2 regions of the Rhizobium sp. EC-SD404 genome follow, and region 1 is predicted to be linked to the other one. Evidence: predicted binding sites of a transcription regulator. Region 1 holds the regulator's gene; the other holds the start of a gene.

The links. Region 1 encodes HrcA, which represses chaperone genes, less so after heat shock. Its sites were predicted from a motif close to GTTAGCACTCNCNNNNNGNGAGTGCTAAC; they were not measured.
Region 2: the regulator HrcA is predicted to act here: its motif matches at 9,139-9,167, upstream of groES (co-chaperone GroES).

The regions. Positions count from the first base shown of each region.
Region 1 is NZ_LR701459.1:3,466,380-3,478,555, forward strand. It holds gene fmt (methionyl-tRNA formyltransferase) at 1-521, opposite strand, end outside; gene def (peptide deformylase) at 576-1,100, opposite strand; gene GC125_RS17580 (DNA recombination protein RmuC) at 1,308-2,456, shown strand; gene GC125_RS17585 (ribokinase) at 2,525-3,439, shown strand; gene GC125_RS17590 (RimK family ATP-grasp domain-containing protein) at 3,448-4,902, opposite strand; gene GC125_RS17595 (GNAT family N-acetyltransferase/peptidase C39 family protein) at 4,902-6,011, opposite strand; gene hrcA (heat-inducible transcriptional repressor HrcA) at 6,134-7,204, opposite strand; gene rph (ribonuclease PH) at 7,405-8,124, shown strand; gene GC125_RS17610 (VOC family protein) at 8,121-8,546, shown strand; gene rdgB (RdgB/HAM1 family non-canonical purine NTP pyrophosphatase) at 8,543-9,199, shown strand; gene hemW (radical SAM family heme chaperone HemW) at 9,280-10,476, shown strand; gene GC125_RS17625 (gluconokinase) at 10,483-11,007, opposite strand; gene GC125_RS17630 (adenosine deaminase) at 11,015-11,983, opposite strand; gene GC125_RS17635 (phosphopentomutase) at 11,980-12,176, opposite strand, start outside.
Region 2 is NZ_LR701459.1:1,034,570-1,046,745, reverse strand. It holds gene GC125_RS05980 (patatin-like phospholipase family protein) at 1-9, opposite strand, end outside; gene rsmD (16S rRNA (guanine(966)-N(2))-methyltransferase RsmD) at 6-578, opposite strand; gene GC125_RS05970 (pseudouridine synthase) at 559-2,472, opposite strand; gene GC125_RS05965 (nucleoside deaminase) at 2,536-2,991, shown strand; gene GC125_RS05960 (hypothetical protein) at 3,006-3,677, opposite strand; gene ileS (isoleucine--tRNA ligase) at 3,796-6,813, opposite strand; gene GC125_RS05950 (bifunctional riboflavin kinase/FAD synthetase) at 7,104-8,108, opposite strand; gene GC125_RS05945 (TIGR01459 family HAD-type hydrolase) at 8,119-8,967, opposite strand; gene groES (co-chaperone GroES) at 9,228-9,524, shown strand; gene groL (chaperonin GroEL) at 9,586-11,232, shown strand; gene GC125_RS05930 (winged helix-turn-helix transcriptional regulator) at 11,318-11,743, opposite strand; gene GC125_RS05925 (NADPH-dependent FMN reductase) at 11,830-12,176, shown strand, end outside.

The sequences.
Region 1 (12,176 bases):
ATCACCATCATGCGATCGTGGAGTTCGCCGGTGGTCATGTCGGGCTCGATCGTCACGCGCTCGGTGAGGGCAACGGGGCCGGTATCGAGGCCCACATCCATCTTCATCACCATCATGCCGGTCTCCGCATCGCCGGCCATGATTGCCCGGTGGATGGGGGCCGCACCGCGCCAACGCGGCAGCAGCGACGCATGGCCGTTGAAACAGCCGTGATAGGGCGCGTATAGGATCGGCTGCGGCAAGAGCATCCCATAGGCGACCACCACCGCGACATCGGGCTTCAGCGCCGCAAAGGCTTCCTGTTCCTCGGCGCTCTTCAGGCTCACCGGCGAGCGTACCTCGAAGCCCAGAAGCTCCGCCTGCTGGTGCACGGGAGATTTGACGGGAGCGAGACCACGGCGGCCACCGGGCCGGGGCGGCTGGGTATAGACGGCAAGGATGGTGTGTCCATCCTGCGCCAGGGCGGCGAGCGTCGGCACCGCGAATTCCGGCGTTCCCATGAAGACGATCTTCAACGGCATCGGATCTCTTTCCTGCATGGCGGTCGTGGACGCCGGCCAGCGGTGAGGCGGCGCCTAGACGGCCGAGTCAGGCCGTGACTTGGCGAGCTTGGTGAATTTGCGCACGACCATATCGCGCTTCAGCTTCGAGATATGGTCGATGAAGAGCACGCCGTTCAAATGGTCGAGTTCATGCTGGAGGCAAGTGGCGAGAAGGCCATCGGCCTCGACGGTGCGCTCCTTGCCGTCGATGTCGAGATGGCGAACCGTGACGCGGCTCGGCCGTTCGACTTCAGCATAGTAATCGGGAATGGAAAGGCAGCCTTCTTCATAGACCGAGCGCTCGTCTGAGGATGCGAGGATCTCGGGATTGATGAAGATCTGAGGTTGGCGCCCCTCCTCGTCCTTCGCGACATCGATCACAAGCAGGCGGCGCGGAACACCGATCTGAATGGCGGCCAGTCCGATGCCCGGTGCATCGTACATGGTTTCGAGCATGTCATCGACGAGCCGGCGTACATCGCCGTCGACGCGTTCGAGCGGCTCGGAGTGCTGGCGCAGCACGGGATCGGGAAGAAGGATAAGTGGCTTAATGGTCATGCCCGGCAATTAAGCATCGCCGGCTTTGTCGTCAATCTTCCGCTTGTGTCAGGTGTGGCTCAAATCCCTTGCCGATGGAAACCGGTTACGATGTTCATGTTTTGATCTGGCATAGGCCCCGAATTGATGTAGGATTTGGCCATGATCGACCTAGCCCTTCTTTCACAGCCGCTTTTCCGGATCGGCGCCTACGACGTCAGCATCGGGATGACGCTTGCGGCGGCGCTCGCCGTGCTGGCCATCGTTTGGATCTGGCGCGCTGCCGCGCGCCGTGCGGAGCGCGCCGAGCTGGTGCATGCGGCGGAGGAGAGCGAGCAGCGGCTTGCCGAAATCCTCAAGGCGCAATCGGAAATGCAGGGTCGCATGGCGACGATGGCGGAGCTTTTCGGCGCACGACAGGCGGAACTCAACCAGTCGATCCAGCAACGGCTCGACGGCATGACGCAGCGCCTGGGAACGACGCTCACCGAACAGACGCGCTCGACGCACGAGAATCTCACGAAGTTGCAGGAACGTCTGGCCGTCATCGACACGGCGCAGAACAACATCCAGTCGCTTGCCAAGGATGTCGTCGGGCTGCAGGCAATCCTGTCCAACAAGCAGACGCGCGGGGCGTTCGGCCAGTCGCGCATGGAAACGATCATCGCCGATGCGCTGCCGATGGGCAGCTATACGTTCCAGGCCACGCTCTCCAACAATCAACGGCCCGACTGCCTGATCCATATGCCGAACGGCCAGCCGGCGCTGGCCATTGACGCCAAGTTCCCGCTCGAAGCGTGGCATGCCATCCGCGCGGCGGAGAATGCGGACGCGGCGAAGCCGGCCGCTCAGCAGTTTCGCCGTGACATGGACGTTCATATCAGGGCTATTTCGGAGAAATATCTGATCAAGGGCGAGACGCAGGATACGGCGTTTCTCTTCGTGCCGTCGGAATCGATCTTCGCCGAGATCCACGAGAATTTCGAGGAGATCGTCCAGCGTGCCCATCGAGCCCGCGTGGTCATCGTATCGCCCTCGCTCCTGATGCTGTCGATCCAAGTGGTGCAGGCGATATTGCGCGACCAGCGCATGCGCGAACAGGCGCATCTCATCCAGGGCGAAGTGGCGAAGCTGATGATCGATCTGACGCGGCTGGATCAGCGCGTGCGCAGCCTGCAAACCCATTTCGGCCAGACGCAGAAGGACATCGACCAGATCGTCACCTCGACCGACAAGCTGGCGAGGCGCGGCGCGCGGATCGAAGCGCTGGAATTGGAAGCACCAGGTGCCGACACTGCGCAGCCAGCCACCGAGCCGACCCATGCGGTCGAGAGCCGCACAGGATCGTTGCGGCTGCGCGTGGTGGAAGAAGACTGACACCCCCTTGCCGGCTCGACCGAAAAAGGCAGAGTGGCCGGCGCATTCAAGCGGGAGACAGTCAGGGCATGATCACCGTCGTCGGCTCCATCAACATTGACCTCATCGCCAACGTGGCGCGGTTGCCGAAACCGGGCGAGACGCTGGCCGGCACTGCCTTCACCACGGCGGCCGGCGGCAAGGGCGCAAACCAGGCGCTGGCCGCAAGGCGCGCCGGTGCCGAAGTGGCGATGGTCGGCGCCGTCGGCGCTGATGCGTTCGCCGAAGAAGCGCTTGCACTTCTGGCCGCCGCTAAGACCGATCTCAGCGCCATCGCCCATGTCGAAGGCGCTACCGGCATCGCCTCGATTCTGGTCGGAGCCGAAGATGGCGACAATGTCATTGTGGTCGTCGCCGGCGCCAATGGAGAAGTCGGCGCGGATGCGGCGAAAGCTGCCGTCGACCGGATGGGCAAGCACGATACGCTGCTTCTGCAGATGGAAATACCAGCGCCTGCGATCGAAGCGGCGCTGCAGGCGGCGCAGGCACAGGGTGTGCGCAGCATCCTCAATGTCGCCCCGCTGACCGAGGATGCGATCGCGCTCGCGCCGCTGGCCGGCATCGTGATCGCCAATGAAACGGAATTCGCGCTGCTCTGCCGGGCAAAAGACCAGTCTGCGGCTGAGCGTAAGGATGCGATGCAGACCATGAGCCGAGACCGCCACCAGACGATCATCGTGACGCTTGGCGCCGAAGGCGTGATCGCCTTTCACGAGGGCCGGATGCATCGCGTGCAGGGGCTGTCGATCAAGCCCGTCGACACGGTCGGCGCGGGCGACACGTTCTGCGGCTATCTCGCAACCGGCCTCGATGCCGGTCTGAATTTCGAGCTGGCTCTCAGGCGCGCGGCCGTTGCCGGCAGCCTCGCCTGCCTCAAGCCCGGCGCCCAGCCCTCGATCCCGCTTCACTCGGACGTCGATGCCGCGCTAGCCGATAGCCGATAAACCCCCGTTCAATTGTCGAGGCGCTCCAGGAACCAGTTGGTCAGCCGGGTCCAGACTTCGTCCTTCTCGGCAAAATCCTCGACGCCATGTTCGAGGTTGGGGTTGTCGTTGACCTCGATCACGAAGACGCCGTCGTCGGTTTCCTTGAGATCGACGCCGTAGAACCCGTCGCCGATGCAGCGCGCGGCCCGCAGGCCCGTGTCGACCACCAGCGGCGGCGCAGATGCCAGCGAGAAGGCCCGGAAGCCGCCTTCCAAAGGCTTGCCGCCGGTATCGTGCTTGATGATCTGCCAGTGTTCCTTGGCCATCAGGTACTGCACGGCGAACAGCGGCTTTCCGCCGAGCACGCCGATGCGCCAGTCATAGTCCGTCGGCATGAATTTCTGCGCCAGCAGCAGGTCGGAATCCTCAAGCCAGGTCGTTGCGAGCGTCTTCAGCTCGGCGAGAGACCCCACCTTGGAAACGCCGCGCGAGAACGAGGAGTCCGGGATCTTGAGAACCATCGGAAACCCAAGAAGATCGGCGGCGCGCTGCAGATCGTCGGTGCCGGCGATCATAACGGTCTTCGGCACGGGAATGCCGTTCCCGGCCATCAGTTCGTCGAGATAGACCTTGTTGGTGCAGCGGATCATCGACACCGGATCGTCGATGACCGGCATGCCTTCCTGCTGGGCACGGCGCGCGAACCGATATGTGTGGTTGGAGATCGACGTCGTTTCGCGGATGAAGAGCGCATCGTAGTTGGCGAGCCGCGACAGGTCGCGCTTGCCGATTGGCTCCACTTCCACGCCCATGCGCGCAGCGATGCGCGCCCAGTGCTTCAGGCTTGATATCGAGGATGGCGGCAGCGCTTCATTGGCATCGACGAGGGTGGCGAAGGTGTATCTGGCTGGCGTCTTGGCCTTGGCGTCGCGCCACTGCCGGCCCGTGTAGCGGTTGAGGCATTCGAAAAAGAAGGCGCGCTCCTTGTCGGAGAGCTTGGTCACCGAGCCGAGCGCCACCTTCGGGATCGACAGCCATGCGCCATTGTCCTTGATCGTGACTTCCACGAAAGGCGCGCGAAACCAGTCGAATACGAGGCGGGCGAAGCGTTCCAGGCGCTGGTCGGCCGTATAGCCGAAGAAGATGTTGAGCCGGGTTGGCCGCTCGCCTGCCTTGGCGCAAACCTTGTTCAGCGTATCCTCGAGCTCGGGGATCGCGTTTTCGTAGAGCTTGCGCGCCGACAGGTCGATGATCGTCTCGACCGACGGGATCACGCGCTGGCCGCGCGCGCCGGCGAGCAGCGAGGCGTAATAGCCACGGCTCTGATAGCGATAGGATCGCGCCAGGTTGATGATGTTCGGGCGGGAGCCCCGGAACAGCTCGGGCCGCGCGAGGTAGTCGCGGGTCGCAAGCACTTTGTGGGAGGTCGCCGCATGATCGATATCGTTCATGCGGGACGACAGGATCACCCAGTTGAACATCAGGTACGTCTGCCTTTCAGGATCACCGCGGCGCGCAGATTGGAGCGGCCGAAACGGGTGATGCGATCGAATATGTCGTAGGGAACCGGCAGGTTGGACGCGTCCGACGCCGTCTCGGACGTTTTCTCTTCCACCCACGGATCGTTGAGAATCAGGTGCCGACCATCGTCACCATGCACGAGCACCCAGTGCGGCACCTTCTTGCCGAACATGTAATAGCCGGAGATCAAGACGATGGCCGAATGGCCCCGTTCGATCGCAGCCCGGATCGTATGCAGCGAAGCGGCAAAATTGAGGACGGGAATGGCTGCCTCTTCCACCCGACGCCGAAAATCGCGCTGGGCCAGTTCCATGACCTGGCGCTTTTCCAGGTTTCGGACCGTGTCGAGGAATAGAACGTTGGTATCGGTGACGTAAATCTCCGGCTCGAGCCCATAGGCATGGGCCGTGACGGCGAGGCCGAACGGCTCGCAGCCGCCCATGCCCGACATCATGAAGACCGTCGTCGCTTCGCGCCAGAAGCGGATTTCCCAGACCGGATCCAGATAATCGCGCGAAACATAGCGCGCGAGCGCCATGTTGAGGCAGGCGGCGCCGCAGGTAAAATCCGTCGTCTGCTCGTAAAACGGCGTTTCGTAGTCCTGATGCTCGTCGTCCCGCAGGCGCTTCTCGAAGCGCAAGGCGCGGCTGTGGTCCTCGTAATAATCCTCGTAGACGCCGATGCGGCGATATCCCGACCGCTTATAGAGCGATATCGCCGGCATGTTGTCCTCGCGCACCTCAAGGCGCAGGAGGAAGCGATCATGCTGCTTGGCGGCCTCCTCGGCCTTGGCGAGCAGCGCCTTGCCGACACCCTGTCCCTTTGCGTCGGGCGCCACGCCGATCGAATACAGGCGGGCGAGGCCGGTGCCCTTGCGAAACAAAAGCATCGCATAACCGACGATGCGGCTTGCCTCGTCCTGCGCGACGATCGTCTCGGCCGTCGGCCGGTTGATCAGCGCGCGGAAGGAGCGTCTTGAAATCCGGTCCGTGGTGAAGACGGCATTTTCGATGGCGAGAAGGGCATCGATGTCATCGTGGGTGGCGGGACGTATCCGCAGAGCGGACATGGGAACACTTCCAAAAGGTGCGCCGTGTGGGGCACGGCTGCTTTGCATGGCCGGACCATATCACCGCCTGACCGACCGGCGAAATGGCCAAAGGCAGCTGCCAGATCAAAGATTTGCCGAGGTCACCGCATCATCTTCGACACGAGCTGGGCGGTATAATCGACCATCGGGACGATCCGGGCATAGTTCAGCCGCGTGGGCCCGATCACGCCGACGGCGCCGACGACGCGCGCTTCGCTGTCGCGATAGGGCGCGACGATGAGCGACGAGCCCGACAGCGAGAAAAGCTTGTTTTCCGAGCCAATGAAGATGCGGACCCCGGAGCCTTCCTCGGCCAGCGTCATCAGCTGGACGAGGCTGTCCTTCTTCTCGAGCTCATCGAACAGAAGCCGCAACCGCTCGATGTCCTCGCTGCCCGAAACGCTGTCGAGCAGATTGGCGCGGCCGCGCACGATAAGCTGGGCGGGCTGGTCCTTGCCGCTGCCCGACCAGACGGCGAGCCCCCTGGAGACGAGATCCTGACTGAGCTCGTCCAGCTCGCGGGAAACTTCCAGTTTCAGTTTTTCCAGCTCGCGGCGCACTTCCGGGATCGTGCGGCCGGCGAGATGGGCGTTGAGGAAGTTCGAGGCCTCGGTCAGCTGCGATGCCGTCGTGCCGACCGGCAGGTCCAGGATGCGGTTTTCGATATGGTCGTGCTCGCCGACCAGGACGGCGAGCGCCCGCGTCGGGTCCAGCCGGATGAATTCGATGTGCTTCAGCACCGTGTCGGATTTAGCTGCGATTACGAGACCTGCGCCGCGCGACAGACCAGACAGCATCTGGCTCGCATCGGTCAGAAGGTTCTCGACCGTCTGGTCGCGATCGCGGTGGGTCTGGCGGATCTGCGTCTCGATCTGCACCCGCTCGTCGTCGGACAGGGCGCCCGCCTGCATGAAGGCATCGACGAAGAAGCGCAGCCCCTGCTGGGTTGGCAGCCGTCCGGCCGAGATATGCGGCGCATAGATGAGGCCGAGATGCTCGAGATCGCTCATCACGTTGCGCACGGATGCGGGCGAAAGCGCCATGGGCAGGATGCGCGACAGATTCCGCGACCCGACAGGCTCGCCGGATTCCAGGTACGACTCGACGATGCGTCGGAAAATCTCGCCGGTCCGGTCGTCAAGCGCTCCCGACAGGGACCCTGATCCGGGCAGGGATGCAGAGCCTTGGCTGAGCTTTGGCGTCTTGGAGAAGCTGTTCACGTTGGTGGTCGACTCCGTGCCATTCGTCTTCAGATATAGTGTCTCCGTGCACCGGACGGAAGAGAGGCGCATCCTGTGCCATCAGGCTTTTCCTTTGCAAGCAGGCTTTGCCGACGATAGAAGGCAGCCAACTTGATCAGCAGGAGCTCCCAATGCGACCTTCAGGGCGGAAGCCAGACCAGATGCGCGCCGTTTCCTTCGAGCGGAACTTCTCAAAGCATGCCGAAGGCTCGTGTCTCGTGAAATTCGGCGATACGCATGTGCTGTGCACCGCATCGCTTGAAGAGCGGGTTCCGCCGTGGTTGCGCAATGCCGGTCGCGGCTGGGTCACGGCCGAATACGGCATGCTGCCCCGCGCCACCGGCGAACGCATGCGACGCGAGGCCGCTTCCGGCAAGCAGGGCGGGCGCACCGTCGAAATCCAGCGCCTCATCGGCCGCTCGCTGCGCGCCGTCGTCAATTTGGAAGCTTTGGGCGAGCGCCAGATCTCGATCGATTGCGACGTGATCCAGGCCGATGGCGGCACGCGCACCGCTTCTATCACCGGTGCCTGGGTTGCCCTCCACGATTGCCTCAAATGGATGGAAGCACGCAGCATGGTGAAGACCGATCGCGTGCTGAAGGACCATGTGGCGGCCGTTTCCTGCGGCATCTTCGCCAGCCAGCCGGTCATCGACCTCGACTATCTGGAAGATTCCGCAGCCGACACCGACGCCAATTTCGTCATGACCGCCTCGGGCGGCATCGTCGAGATTCAGGGCACGGCGGAAAAGGACCCGTTCTCGCAGGACGAGTTCCAGACGCTGATGAGCCTCGCGCGCGCCGGCATCGACGATCTTGTCGGCATGCAGAAGGCTGCGATCGGCGCATGACGAACGGGCCCGCCGCACCTTCGGCAATCCTGGAATCGGCGCTCTATGCCGACGATCTGGAACGCGCGGAGGCATTTTACGGCGGGATCCTCGGGCTTGAGAAGATCGTGGATGTCGCAGGACGCCACGTCTTCTTCCGCTGTGGTGCCGGCGTTCTGCTGATCTTCAATCCGGAAGCGACGCAGAAACCCTCTGATAATCCGAGCATGCCGGTCCCGCCCCACGGCACGACCGGCCAGGGCCATCTCTGTTTTTCGGCCAGTGCCGACGAAATCGAGGGCTGGGTGATGCATCTGAGTGCGAACGGCGTCGCCATCGAGGTCGATTTTCACTGGCCGAATGGCGGCCGATCCATCTATTTCCGCGATCCTGCCGGCAACAGCCTGGAATTTGCGGAACCCAAGATCTGGGGAATTGCATGAGACGTTTGACAGAAAAGAAGCTCGTCGTCGCATCGCACAACGACGGCAAGATCCGTGAAATCGCGGAGCTCATCGAGCCATACGGCTTCGAGATCGTGACCGCGAAATCGCTGGGCCTGCCCGAGCCGAAGGAAACCGGCACGACGTTCGAAGAGAATGCGGCGCTGAAGGCGCTTTCGGCGACGAAGGCGACCGGACTGCCGGCACTCTCCGACGACAGCGGCATCATGGTCGATGCACTCAACGGGGAGCCGGGCGTCTACACGGCCGACTGGGCCGAGAGGCCCGATGGCAGCCGCGACTTCATGATGGCGATGGAAAAGGTCGAGGGACTGCTTTCCGAAAAGGGCGCAACGACACCCAAGGAACGCCGCGCACGCTTCGTTTCGACGCTGTGCCTCAGCTGGCCGGATGGCCACGTGGAATTCTTCCGCGGCGATGTCGAAGGAACCCTCGTCTGGCCGCCGCGCGGCAACGATGGCTTCGGCTACGATCCTGTTTTCCTGCCCGATGGGCATTCGCGCACATTCGGTGAGATGACGGCTACGGAAAAGCATGGCTGGGTTCCCGGTCAGGCCGAAGCGCTCTCCCACCGGGCGCGCGCCTTCAAGCTCTTCGCCGAAACGGGTCTTGCCGAACAATCCGAGGCGTGAGACGCGTTGACCATCGCGCGGGTGCGTCGCGATTCGACGCAGATGGCCGCTGAACCGAAATCTTTACGAAGACCCTGGCCATGACCATCACGACCCGATTTACCGGCGACTTCCGCGCCTATCCCGACGCGGGCGATCCGGGCTTCGGCGTCTATCTGCATTGGCCGTTCTGCGCAGCCAAATGCCCCTATTGCGATTTCAACAGTCACGTCCGCCACAAGCCCGTCGATCAGAGCCGCTTCGTCGACGCATTTCGGCAGGAGATCGCCTACACGGCGGGGATGACCGGGCCGAAGACGGTCACCAGCATCTTCATTGGGGGCGGTACACCGTCTCTCATGGACCCGTCGACCGTCGGCGCCATCCTCGAAACGGTGGCGCGCAACTGGCATGTGCCGGACGGGATCGAGATCACGCTCGAGGCCAATCCCTCATCGGTCGAGGCGACGCGCTTTCGCGGCTATCGCGATGCCGGGGTGAACCGCGTTTCCATGGGCGTTCAGGCGCTCAACAACGCCGATCTCAAGGTGCTCGGACGGCTGCACGACGTCGAGGATGCGCTGAAGGCCATCCGGCTCGCACGCGAGACCTTTCCGCGACTCTCCTTCGACCTGATTTATGCGCGCCCGAACCAGACCGTTGCAGCCTGGGAAGCCGAGCTGAAGCAGGCGATCGGCTACGCGGTCGACCATCTGTCGCTTTACCAGCTGACCATCGAAGAGGGCACGCCCTTCTATGCCCTGCACAAGGCTGGGAAGCTGATCGTGCCCGATGGCGATCTTTCGGCCGAGCTCTACGAGGCGACGCAGGCGATCACGGGGGAGGCCGGCATGCCGGCTTACGAGGTTTCCAATCACGCCCGGCCTGGCGCGGAAAGCCGGCACAACCTCACCTACTGGCGCTATGGGGACTATGCGGGCATCGGCGCCGGCGCCCATGGGCGGTTGACGCTCAATGGGACCCGTATCGCCACGGCGACGGAGCGCATGCCGGAACGCTGGCTGGAGATGGTGGAATCCCGCGGCGCCGCGCATGTCGAAATCGAGGAACTGGAGCCCGAGGAGCAGGCCGACGAATTGCTGCTCATGGGTCTGCGGCTGACCGAAGGCATCGAAGTCTCGCGCTGGCAGGCTCTTTCGGGGCGCCCTTTCGATTCCGCGCGCGAGCGGGACCTGATCGCAAACGGCTTCCTGGAGCGGCTCGGCAACGACCGCATTCGCTGCACGCCGGCCGGCATGCTCATTCTCGATGCGGTGGTCGCTGATCTCGCGATCTAGGAACAATCAACTGCGCTGACCGGCTGTCTCTTCGAGAAACCGATCGACGATCGCCGCCACGGGCTGATCGATATCGATCACCGTTGCGCCCTCCTCCGGTCCCGGCACTTCCAGCGTCCCCAACTGGCTGGCCAGCAGACCGGCTTTTATGAAATGGCCTTGGCGGGTTTCCAGGCGCTGGCGCAGCATCTCCATGCTTCCCACGAGGCAAAGGATACGCATATCCGGCGCCGTCGCCCGCAGGCGGTTGCGGTAGGCGCGTTTCAAAGCGGAACAGGCAACCACGATCGGGGCGTCCGAAACCGCCTGCAGCGTCGCGATTTCCGCCGCGATCCGATCCAGCCACGGCGCCCGCATCGCATCGTCGAGCGATTGGCCGGCGGCCATGCGGGCGATGTTTTCCGGCGGGTGAAACGCGTCGCCCTCGATCAACCGGCCACCAAGGCTGGAAACGAGTTCGGCGGCAACGCTCGACTTGCCACAGCCGCTGACGCCCATGACGAGGATGACCTTGGCCTGATCCGGCGTCACCACGGCGTCAAAGTTTCGCGAGAAGCGCCTGGCGCGTCGGCTCGTCGACGAAAGCCGCCTCGATCGCAGTGCGCGTCACGTCCCGCAACTGGTCATCAGACAAGCCGAACGCTTCCGAACCCAGCGCATATTCCCTAGCGAGTGACGTATCGAAGAACGGCGGATCATCCGAGGCCAGCGTAACCTTCACGCCTGCATCCATCAGACGACGGAAGGGGTGAGCCGCGAAATCGGGAAAGACGTTTAGCGCAATGTTGGAACCGGGGCAGACTTCCAGCACGGTACCTTCATCGGCAAGCCGCTTCACGAGAGCGGGATCTTCGACGGCACGCACGCCGTGGCCGATGCGGCTCGGTCGAACCACGTCGAGTGCGTCGCGAACACTGTCGGCCCCGACGAGTTCGCCGGCATGAATGGTGATGCCTAGCCCCGCATCACGTGCGATCTCGAACGCGCGCGCATAGTCGGCAACGCGGCCGAACCGCTCTTCGCCCGCCATGCCGAAGCCTGTGATCAATGGATGCGGCCTGGCTGCCGCAAAGCGTGCAGCACCTTCGACGGCGTCCGCGCCCAGATGGCGGACGCCGACCACGATCATCCGGCATTCGATGCCGGATTTCTCCCTGGCGCGCGCAATCCCTTCCGCCAAACCCCCGATATAGGCTTCGGAAGAGAGGCCGGCGGTGCGGGCGTGATCCGGTGAAACGAAAATTTCGCTGTAGACGGCGCCGGCCGTGTGCAGTTCGCCGAGATAGGTTTCCGCAAGAAGCGCGTAGTCCTCCGGCGTCCTGAAGAGCGCCGCCGCTCCGTCATAGGCCGCCATGAAGGTCGTGAAGTCGTGCCAGACATAGCGATCGCCGCTGATGAAGCTGGCGGTATCGACGCCGTAGCGTTGTGCCTGCGCCCGCGCGAGCACAGGCGGGATCGCGCCTTCGATGTGGCAATGGAGTTCCGCCTTGACCACCTGACCCGTCACAGGAAAGACCGCCCGTGCTTGCCGCGCGGCAGCTTCAGATGCGTGGCGATGCTTTCACCGATATCAGCAAACGTCGTGCGCACGCCGATCGACCGCGCAATGACATCCGGTCCGAAGGCCAGGATCGGCACCCGTTCGCGCGTGTGATCGCTGCCGCGCCAGGTGGGATCACAGCCATGATCCGCGGTGATGA
Region 2 (12,176 bases), 2.4 Mb from region 1:
GATGCTCATGATCCGTTTCGTCCCGGCTCGTAACGATAGAAATGAATGCTCGTTTCCCCGAATACACGTGATTCAAGAGGAAAAAATGAACGCGACAGCTCGGGGCTCTGATCGGAGCGTTCTTCGAGCAGCACAAGTGCGCCGTCCGCGATCCATCCGTCGACCGCCGCGCCATTCAACGCAGCTTCACCAAGGCCTCTGCCGTAGGGCGGATCCGCGAAGATGAAGCTGTAGGGCTCCAGACCACGGCATGCGCCGAGCGCGGTTGCGTTGCGCCGGAAAATCTTGGTGCGGCCCATTAGGCCGAATGCCTCGATGTTCGCTTGGATCAGGGCGCGGCCTTCAACGGATTGCTCCACGAAAATCGCCGATGACGCTCCGCGCGACAGGGCTTCGAGCCCGACTGCGCCGGTGCCGGCGAAGAGTTCCAGCACGCGTGCACCCTCGACCGCGCCCGGATAGGCGTGGGCGAGAATGTTGAACAGGCTCTCACGGGTTCGATCGCTGGTCGGGCGGATGGCGTCGGAACGGGGCGCCTTCAGTGACCGCCCGCCGAATTCACCGCCGACGATCCGCATTGCCAGGTCCTTTCGATCCGCCCGCACCGCGTGGGCCACCACCTGGCTTGCCGTCTCTCGGCTTGCCGCCGCTCGGCTTTCCATCTCTGGGCTTGGCATCTCTGGGCTTGCCAGCGCCTGCAGGTCTGCCGCCCGAAGGACGGGCACCGGCACCCGGCTTGTCACCAAAGCTGCGACCAGCACCTGCCGGCTTGCCTGGACCACCTGTAGGACGCGGACCGCGACCGGCTGGTCTTTCCGATGCACCGGCCGGAGCGGGACGCCCCTGGCTTCTCGGCCGATCTTCGCCGCTCGATGGCGGCCTGCTGCCTTCCGTACGGGTGCCTGCGCCTCTGGCGCCAGGGCCTCTGGCAGCGCCCGATCCTTCCGGACGATCCGGGCGACGCGGACGTTCGTCCCTGCGCGGACGCTCGCCGTCGCGCGGCGCATCGCTTCGAGCGCGATCGGATCCAGCGAATGCCGGCTTGCCGCCTCGCGCCGGACGGGCAGCATCGCGTCCCTCGCCTTGGTCGCGACGCGGCGAACGGGCGCCGTCCCTGCTCCCAGCGGGACGCGCATTCGCATCGCCGCTTTCGCGACGGGGGCGAGCGCCTGCCCGATCTCCACGCGTTTCCCGCTTGGCATCGCGCTCAGCCTGACGACGGTCGGCATCTTCCTTCTCGGCCGCGCGCTTCGGGCCCATCGGCCGCGCACCGGGCGCGATCCAGACATTGCTCGATCGACGCACCTGCGGTGTCACCGGCTTGCGCGGACCGTCCTTGCCGGCAGCATCCTTGCCCCGTGGGCCGTCCTTGCTGCGGGAGCCGTCCTTGCTGCGGGGACCATCCTTGGCGCGTGGTCCGTCTTTGCTCCAGCCGCCTTCCTTGGCGCCGCGCCCGGTTTCCTCTCGCTTGGTGTCGAGACGGCCACGGAGTCGCTCGTTGCGTTCCGCCGGCTTTTCGCCGAATGGCTTCGGTTTCGCGCCTGATTTCTGCTTGCTGTCGTCGGCCTCTTCGGCACCATCGGTCTGGTGCAGAATGGGCGCATCGAAATCGGCGCCGGCTTCTTCGATGAGGCGCGGTCCGAGCTGATCGCGCAGCATGCGGCCACGCACTTCCACCACCTGGCCTTCCGGCAGATCCTGAAGCTGGAACGGGCCATAGGAGATGCGGATCAGGCGGTTGACGTCGAGGCCAAGCGCGCCAAGCACGTTCTTGATCTCGCGGTTCTTGCCCTCGCGGAGACCCATCGTGATCCAGACATTCGACCCCTGCTGACGGTCGAGCGTCGCTTCGATGCCGCCATAGAGCACGCCTTCCACGGCGATGCCGTCTTTCAGCGTGTCGAGCTTTTCCTGGCTGATGTCGCCATGGGCGCGCACGCGGTAGCGGCGCAGCCAGCCTGTCGTCGGCAATTCCAGGACGCGCGCGAGACCCCCGTCATTCGACAGAAGCAGCAGGCCTTCGGTGTTGATGTCGAGACGCCCGATGGACATGACCCGCGGGAGCGCCTTCGGCAGCCGTTCGAAAACAGTCGGCCGGCCTTCGGGATCGCGATTGGTCGTCACGAGACCGGCGGGTTTGTGGTAGAGCCAGAGCCGTGTGCGCTCGATGCCGGTGACGGCTTCGCCATCGACTTCGATCGCATCGGCAAACGTGGCGTTGATGGCCGGCGTATCGAGCACCTTGCCGTTCAATGTCACGCGGCCTTCGGCGATCATGCGTTCCACATCACGACGCGAGGCGATGCCGGCGCGGGCGAGAAGCTTGGAAATGCGCTCGGGTTCGGACGGCGCAGCCGCTGCACCCGACTCGGCCACGGTTGCCGATGCCGGCTTGGTTTTCTTGTCGCGAACCGGCGGTTTCGAACGGGGGGCGGCACCGCCCTTGCCCTTGGGCTTGTCTTTGAAGCTCATTGTGAGATTTGCCTTTTGTCGGGCGCTTTCCTATCAGGTTGCCCGATCTGGATTAAGAGAAAAATGGCTGAACAAGAGCGCCCGACATTCATGGACCACGCGCTGGCCGCTGCGGAAGCGGCCGGTCTGCGCGGCGAAGTGCCGGTCGGCGCCGTTATCGTGCTTGGAGGCACCATCGTCGCTGCGGAAGGCAATCGCACGCGCGAGTTGCGCGACGTGACGGCCCATGCCGAGATCGCCGCCATTCGCGCCGCAGCCCGCGTCCTCGACAGCGAACGGCTTTCAGACTGCGACCTCTACGTGACGCTCGAACCTTGCGCCATGTGCGCAGCGGCGATTTCCTTCGCGCGCATCAGGCGGCTCTATTTCGGCGCTTCAGACCCGAAAGGTGGTGCCGTGATCAGCGGCGGCCGCTTCTTCGACCAGCCGACCTGCCACCACGCGCCGGACGTCTATGCCGGGATCGGCGAAGCCGGGGCTGCGCGCATCCTGAAAGAGTTCTTCGCGCTCAAGCGATAGCTTGCCGTAGTTCGTTAAAACGGCAGCCACTTCTGGCGCAGCGACTGTCCGCGCGTCGCTTCCTGCATGCGCCGGCGTTCCTTGGTCCGCTCCGATTCGCCCATGTCACCCACCGGAGCGGTCGCTACCGGCTGGCGATATTCGAGCGGCGGCTCCGACAGGAAGTTGCGCGTCGTGGGATCGGCTGCACGGGCGATCTCCTGACGGGCGCGGTAATCGGCCTGTGCTTCGGCACCGGAAACGCCGCTTGGGAGCCCGATCGGACCGCCAACGGGACCACGGCGAGGATTGGGCGCCTCGCGCCCTGCCCCACCGCCGGCTTCGCGCTGGGCGAGCGGCGAGCTGAAGCTGCCGGTTCCGCCCGAAAGATCGGCCTCGGCACGCAGGCGGGCCCGGGTTTCCTCAGGCGATTCAGGCCACGCTTCCGTCCGTGCCAACGCAGTCTGCGGCGCGGGCAGCGCCGACGTATCGGTTGGTTGAACAAGGTCAGGCCGTGGCTGATAGGCAATGTCACCACCCTGCTGGGGGCGAATGGACGCCACGTCGCCGATGTCGTTGAGAAGCTGCGTGGTCGCATCTGTACCGGTGCCGTATGTCGGGCTGCCGAGACAGCCGGAAAGCGTCATCGCCACACCGCCCAGCATCGCGGCCCTCATGGCCAGTCGCACATGCATTCCCATTGTCATCAGGATCTTTCCCCGCCTTATCGGCCGTGAAACGTAAAGCTCGCCCATGCGTCAAGAATCCGGCCATTTCCGGGCACGGTCATAGCGAATAGTTCATGCTTGAGCAATCCGACCGCCCCTAAAGGCGGCCGAGTTCCGCCAGTTCCTTGAGCGCCGCCGCATCGCGTGCCGACACATCTGGATAGGCGGGATCGGAACCGACATCGTCGGTGATGCGCCACGAGCGCGCGCATTTCCTGCCGCTCGCCTCGCGCGGCACGACCGCGACGCTGCCCACATCATCCAGGCGGAACGCGTCATCCGGTCCCTTGCCGGACACGAGCTCGATGCCGGACGTGATGCAGATTTCGGAGAAATCGAGCCCGTCGAGCGCGTTCAAGAGCGCCGGATCGTCGACATAAACGACAGGCGCGGCTTCGAGCGAAGAGCCTATGCGCTTTTCGCGACGCTCCACTTCCAGCGCGCCGGTGACGACGCGGCGCACGGTGCGGATCTTCTTCCACTTGGCGGCGAGCACCTCGTTTTCCCAGTCGACGGCAAGCCGCGGGAACTGCTCCAGATGCACCGAGACCTTGGACGGATCGCGCGACAGCCATGCTTCTTCCATCGTGAAAGGCAGCATCGGCGCCATCCAGGTCACCAGGCAATCGAATATCTGCCGAATGACGTGCAAGGACGCCTTGCGGCGCAGGCTCGAGGGTGCGTCGCAGTAAAGCGCGTCCTTGCGAATGTCGAAATAGAACGCCGACAGCTCCACATTGGCGAAGTCGATCAGGGCGCGCGAGATGCGTTTGAAGTCGAAATCGTCGTAGCCCTTGCGCACCACACGATCGAGCTCCGTCAACCGGTGCAGCATCAGCCGCTCCAGTTCGGGCATGTCATGCAGCGCAACATCCTCGCCCTCGTCGTGGGCGAGCGTGCCGAGCATCCAGCGGATGGAATTGCGCAGCTTGCGGTAGGCGTCGATGTTGGTCTGGATGATCGCCTTGCCGAGACGCTGGTCCTCGCCGTAATCCGTCGTCATCACCCAAAGCCGGAGTATGTCGGCGCCCGACTGGCTCATCACCTCTTGCGGGGTAACGGTATTGCCCTTGGACTTCGACATCTTCTCGCCCTTCTCATCCATGGTGAAACCATGGGTGACGACGGTGTCGTAGGGCGCGCGACCACGCGTGGCGCAGCTTTCGAGCAGCGAGGAATGGAACCAGCCGCGGTGCTGGTCGGAGCCTTCCAGGTAGACGTCGGCGGGCCATTTCAGGTCCGGACGATCCTCGAGCGTGAATGTGTGGGTCGATCCGCTGTCGAACCAGACGTCGAGAATGTCCCGGACCAGGTGCCAACGGCCGTGATCATGATCGTTTCCGAGGAAGCGCTCCTTGGCGCCTTCGGCGAACCAGGCATCGGCCCCTTCCGCCTCGAAGGCTTCGAGGATGCGGGCGTTCACCGCGTCGTCGACGAGGATTTCTCCCTGGTCGTCGGCGAAGATCGCGATCGGCACGCCCCACGCCCTTTGACGGGACAGCACCCAGTCGGGGCGATCCTCGATCATCGCGCGCAGACGATTCTGGCCGGCGCCCGGCACGAACCGGGTCTGGTCGATGGCGGAGACGGCGCGGGTACGCAGCGTCGAGCCATCCTCGTACGCCTTGTCCATGTGGACGAACCACTGCGGCGTGTTGCGGAAGATTACCGGCTTCTTGGAGCGCCAGGAATGCGGATAGGTGTGCTTCAGCCGGCCGCGCGCAAAGAGGTTGTTGGCGGCAATCAACGCTTCGATGACGCGCTTGTTGGCATCGCCCTTCTTGCCCTTGTCGTCGATGACGCGGGCAGCGCCGCCTTCCGCATCTGGACCGAAGCCCGGTGCGTCTGCGGTGTAGAAGCCGCCGTCGTCCACCGTGAACGGGATCTTCGATGAAATGCCGCGGGCTTCAAGCTCACGGGCATGGTCCATCCACACGTCAAAGTCTTCGCGGCCATGGCCGGGGGCGGTGTGGACGAAGCCTGTACCGGCATCGTCGGTGACGTGGTCGCCGGCCAGAAGCGGCACGGCAAATTCATAGCCGCCGCCAAAGCCCTTGAGCGGATGCGCGCAGACCGTTCCTTCGAGTTCAGCTGCGGAGACCGAGCGAAGCTTCGTCAGGGTGATCTTCGCCTTGGTGGCGCAATCCTCGGCCAGCGTTTCGGCGAACACCACCTTGTCGCCTGGCTGCGGCCCGAAATCGTTCTCGCTCGCCGACACTTCGTAGAGCGCATAGGCAACGCGCGACGAATAGGAGATCGCCCGGTTGCCGGGCATTGTCCAGGGCGTGGTGGTCCAGATGACGATCGCGGCACCCAACAGATCCGACGAGGTCGACGCGCGGTCGGCAACTTCGGCGTCCGATGGGCCTTTCAAATGACCGTCGGCACCGACATCCACCGCAGTCCGGGCCGGCGCTGCGGCTTCGGCGATCGGGAATTTCACCCAGACCGTGTCGCTTTCGTAGTCCTGGTACTCGACTTCCGCCTCGGCCAGAGCGGTGCGCTCGACGACCGACCACATGATCGGCTTCGAGCCGCGATAAAGCTGGCCGGACTTCGCGATCTTCATCAGTTCGCCGGCGATGCGCGCTTCGGCGTGGAAGTTCATCGTCGTATAGGGCTGATCGAAATCGCCTTCGATGCCGAGGCGCTGGAATTCTTCCGTCTGGACCGCGATCCAGTGGGCTGCGAAGTCGCGGCATTCCTGGCGGAATTCGTTGACCGGCACCTTGTCCTTGTCGAGACCCTTGGCGCGATACTGCTCCTCGATCTTCCACTCGATCGGCAGGCCGTGGCAGTCCCAACCTGGCACGTAGTTGGCATCGCGGCCGCGCATCTGGAATGAGCGCGTGATCACGTCCTTCAAGATCTTGTTCAGCGCATGGCCGATATGGATGTTGCCGTTGGCATAGGGCGGGCCGTCATGCAGCACGAACTTGTCGCGCCCGGCGCCCGCTTCGCGAAGCTTGCGGTAGAGCTGCATTTCCTGCCAGCGCTTGACGAGTTCGGGCTCCTTCTGGGGAAGGCCCGCGCGCATGGGAAATTCGGTCTGCGGCAGATAAAGCGTCGTGGAATAGTCCATCGCCTCTGCGCTTGTCGTCGCCTGGTCGTTCATGATGTCCGCTTTTCGTGCGTTGCCGGTCGCCTGGAGCCGGCTGTCCGTCTATCGATCGAGACTGAGAAGATCGGCGCCTGCCGCCATGCCGAAACGAGGGCTATCGGCCAGACAGGAAGGCGCATGCCGTATTTTTACCCGGCCCTTCGGCGGCCCGCTCTCTAAGCGCGCGCACGAAAAGCCGGGCCCGTAATTCGCAGCAATCTGTGCGCCTTATCGCTCGACATGGCGCCGCTTCTATCAAGCGACGCCTGTTGAATAAAGCGGTTTCTGACGGGCTCGCGCCAGTCTCAGAAGTTGAGCGCCTTATCGAGGGGTCCGAGCGGTTGGACCGATGCGAGCAAAGCGCGCGCCTCTTCCTCGTCCCGGCGCATCTGCACGACGAGTGCATCCAAGCCATCGAACTTCTGCTCCGGCCGAAGATAGCCGAACAGCGTCACCGAGCAGGTCTCTCCGTAAAGATCGCCTGAGAAATCGAAGACGTAGGTTTCGAGCAGCGCCTCTCCTCCTGAATCAACGGTCGGTCGATAGCCATAGCTGGCAACGCCGTCGTGCAGGGTTCCGTCCGCTCTTCTGAACCGCACAGCATAGATGCCGGGTGCCAGCGTCGCCTCTGGAGGCAACGCCATGTTGGCAGTCGGATAGCCGAGCGTGCGGCCGAGCTGCTTGCCGCCGATGACAGTTCCCTGCACCTGGAACCGGTAGCCGAGCAGGCCAGCAGCCAACGTCACAGCGCCATCGGCGAGTGCCGAACGGATCCGGCTCGACGAGACGATGTCTCCGTTTTCATCCGAGAACGCCTCGACGAGCGTCACACCGAAGCCGGCCTCGTCGCCGGCCGTCGCCAGAAAATTAGGTCCGCCCTGGCGACCCTTGCCGAAATGGAAATCGTGGCCGGTGACCACATGGCGCGCCGCGAGTTGCTCGACCACGATCCGCTCCACGAAGGTCGATGCCGTCTGGGCGGCAAAGTCGGTGTCGAACGTGCATTCGACCACGCCGTCGCAGCCCGCAAGCTCCAGAAGCGTAGCGCGCAACGGCGATGGCGTCAGCCGGAACACCGGCTCGGCCGGCTTGAAGAAGCTGCGCGGATGCGGCTCGAAGGTTAGAACGATCGTTGCGCAACCGAGTTCGGCACCCTTTTCGAGCGCTTCGCACAGCACCGCCTGATGACCGCGATGGACGCCGTCGAAATTGCCGATCGCGACCACCGCGCCTTGCAGCGCGGCTGCGACGGGCTCGCCGGGCCGCAACTCCGCCGTGATGAAGCCTTGATCGTGACCGCCCCGGTTCATCCGCCCCACCTCATCCGAGCGCGGGCATCCAGTAGTGCGGTCGGGCGGAATTGTCTTCCAGGAAGTCCGCGAGCCTGTCAGCGTCGATGCGCCCACCGTCGGCATAGTCCCGCGCATGGATGCCATTGGCGATATAAAGCAGGTCGAGCCCGTAATCCTGGGCACCCTTCACATCGGTCGGCAGGCCGTCGCCGATGGCGATGGCGCGGGGGGCCGCCACATCCGGCTTCAACTCCGCGACGAAGGCCAGCGCGGCATCGTACATCGCGGGATAGGGTTTGCCCGTGATGCGCGTCTCGCCGCCCATCTCGTCGTAAACGGCAGCAAGTGCGCCGGCACACAGAACGAGCTTGTCGCCGCGCTCCACGATCAGGTCGGGATTGGCGCAAATGAACGGAACACCGCGCTCGACCCATGGCGCGAACATCTCACGGTAGTCGTCGGGCTTGTCGTTCTCGTCGTCGTAGGGACCGGTGCAGACGACGGCCTGCGCCTCGTCCTCACCAACGACTTCGACACCAAGGCCCTCGAGCAACGTCAGGTCGCGGTCGAGGCCGAGAAAGAACACCTTCTTGGGGCCGGCTTCGATCAGCTTCCGCGTGACATCGCCCGATGTCACGATGCGATCATAGGCGCTGCGTGGGACGCCGATACCGTCCAACTGCAGGATGACGTCCTGGTTCGGGCGCGGCGAATTGGTGATCAGAACGACCGAAAGCCCGTCCTCGCGCGCCCGGCTGAGTGCCTCACAGGCATCGGGCCAAGCGACGACGCCGTTGTGCAGCACGCCCCACACATCCGACAGAACCGCATCGTAGGTCTGATGCAGGCTCGCGAGATTTTCGATTTTCTGAATCATCGGGCGCGCTGATGCTCCGCACTATGCAGTGTAAGGGGGACGAATGAGGCTCGCGCGTGACATCGCCCAGACGGCGCTCGAAAACAAGGGGTATCGAGGTCGCCGAACCAAATCGACTTGGCTCGCCAAATGCCTTGACAGTCACCCGAGCCACGCCTATCTCCGGCTCCAGTTAGCACTCCCCAAGCGTGAGTGCTAACTCCCCAGCGCGGCTTCAACGAGGCTGCGCCATCTCATGTCATTCGACCGAGGGTAAGACAATGGCAACCACCAATTTCCGTCCGCTGCACGACCGAGTCGTCGTCAAGCGCGTCGAATCCGAACAAAAGACTGCCGGCGGGATCATCATCCCGGACACCGCTAAGGAAAAGCCGCAGGAAGGCGAAATCGTCGCCGTCGGCTCCGGCGCCCGTGACGAAAGCGGCAAGCTCGTCGAGCTCGACGTCAAGGTTGGCGATCGCGTGCTCTTCGGCAAGTGGTCTGGCACGGAAGTCAAGATCGGCGGCGAAGACCTTCTGATCATGAAGGAAGCCGACATCATGGGCATCATCGGCTGAGCCGAGCCCTTTCGACCCCATTCAATGCATCCAATTAGGGCAATAGCCCGGGAGTTTTACAATGGCTGCTAAAGAAGTAAAATTTGGCCGCAGCGCGCGTGAGCGCATGCTGCGCGGCGTCGACATCCTCGCCGATGCCGTCAAGGTCACGCTCGGCCCCAAGGGCCGCAACGTCGTCATCGAAAAGTCCTTCGGCGCACCGCGCATCACGAAGGACGGCGTATCGGTTGCCAAGGAAATCGAACTTGAAGACAAGTTCGAGAACATGGGCGCCCAGATGGTCCGCGAAGTTGCTTCGAAGACCAACGACGTCGCTGGTGACGGCACGACGACCGCAACCGTTCTCGCCGCTGCCATCGTTCGCGAAGGCAACAAGGCCGTAGCGGCCGGCATGAACCCGATGGACCTGAAGCGCGGTATCGACCTCGCCGTCAAGGAAGTCGTCGAGAAGCTGGCAGCCGCTGCCAAGCCGATCAACACTTCGGCTGAAGTCGCACAGGTCGGCACCATCTCCGCCAACGGCGACAAGCAGGTCGGCGAAGACATTGCTGAAGCCATGCAGCGCGTCGGCAACGAAGGCGTCATCACCGTCGAAGAAGCCAAGACTGCCGAAACCGAACTCGAAGTCGTCGAAGGCATGCAGTTCGACCGTGGCTACCTGTCGCCCTACTTCGTGACCAACCCGGAAAAGATGGTCGCTGAACTGGATGACCCGTACATCCTTCTTCACGAAAAGAAGCTGTCCAACCTGCAGGCGATGCTCCCGGTTCTGGAAGCCGTCGTTCAGTCGGGCAAGCCGCTCGTCATCATCGCTGAAGACGTCGAAGGCGAAGCTCTCGCAACGCTCGTCGTCAACAAGCTGCGTGGCGGCCTGAAGATTGCTGCCGTCAAGGCTCCGGGCTTCGGCGATCGCCGCAAGGCAATGCTCGAAGACATCGCGATCCTGACCGGTGGCCAGGTGATTTCCGAAGACATCGGCATCAAGCTCGAGAATGTCACCCTCGACATGCTCGGCCGCGCCAAGAAGGTCTCGATCACCAAGGAAAACACGACGATCGTCGACGGTGCCGGACAGAAGTCCGAAATCGAAGGTCGCGTCGCCCAGATCAAGGCTCAGATCGAAGAGACCTCTTCTGATTACGACCGCGAGAAGCTCCAGGAGCGCTTGGCCAAGCTCGCCGGTGGCGTTGCCGTCATCCGCGTCGGCGGCTCGACGGAAGTCGAAGTCAAGGAACGCAAGGACCGCATCGACGACGCGCTGAACGCTACGCGCGCAGCCGTCCAGGAAGGTATCGTGCCCGGTGGTGGCGTCGCTCTCCTACGCGCTTCCTCCACACTCACGGTCAAGGGTCAGAACGCCGACCAGGACGCAGGCGTCAACATCGTCCGTCGCGCTCTGCAGGCTCCTGCCCGCCAGATCGTCGAGAACGCCGGTGAAGAAGCATCGATCGTCGTCGGCAAGATCCTCGACAAGAACGACGACAACTACGGCTACAACGCTCAGACCGGCGAGTATGGCGACATGATCGCCATGGGTATCGTCGACCCGGTCAAGGTCGTTCGTACCGCACTTCAGGACGCAGCCTCGGTTGCCGGCCTGCTCGTCACGACCGAAGCCATGATCGCGGAAGCTCCGAAGAAGGACTCCCACGGCGGTGGCGGCGGCATGCCGGACATGGGCGGAATGGGCGGCATGGGCATGATGTAAGACACGCTTTAAAGCGTGTCGGCATCACCTGCCGATCAATGGACAAGGGCGGCCTTCGGGTCGCCCTTTTTCGTTTGGGTCTGCGTCAGCCGAACCGGATTCTGGAGGCTTCGACATTCTCGGCGTCGAAGCGCGCCTGCGCCGCCTCCACGCGTTCACGGTTCGCGACCGCCCATTCGCCGAGCGCGCGCAGCGGCACGAGCAGTTCGCGGCCGAGATCGGTGAGTGCGTAATCCACGCGCGGCGGGATCGTCGGCGTAACCGCCCGGGTGACGTAGCCATCGCGTTCGAGGCCACGAAGCGTCGTCGTCAGCATCTTCTGCGAGATCCCGTCGATCGCCCGCCGCAGCTCGGAAAACCGCATCGTCCCATTGCCGAGATAACTGACCACGAGCACGGACCATTTATCGCCGATCCGGGAAAGGATCGCGTTCACCGGCCGGCAGGCATCCGATACTTCGAAAGGCGCCACGGCTTGCCCGCAGGTTACGTCCGGGTGAGCAGGTTTCATGAAAGTGCCTCCTTGAACAATCGGGTTCAGATGACAGATATAGCGACAGTCACTATTGGTTACCAGCGCACTTAAGGATACTGGAAATGAGCAAGCTCAAAATCGCCGTCGTCATCGGCAGCACACGCGAAGGCCGCTTCGCCGAAAAGCCTGCACACTGGATCGCAGACCTCGCGAAATCTGACGGCGCGTTCGACGTCGAAATGATCGACTTGAAGGACTACCCGATGGCCTTCTACGGCGATCCGGCGGCGACTGAAGCACAGAGCGAGACGGCCGCCAAGTTCAAGGCTAAGGTTCAGGAGTTCGACGCCTACATCTTCACCGCGGCCGAGTACAACCACGCTCCGACCGCTGTTCTTAAGAATGCGATCGACCACGGCGCATGGGTTCGAAAGCCCGTAGCATTCGTCGGCTATGGCGGTGTCGGTGG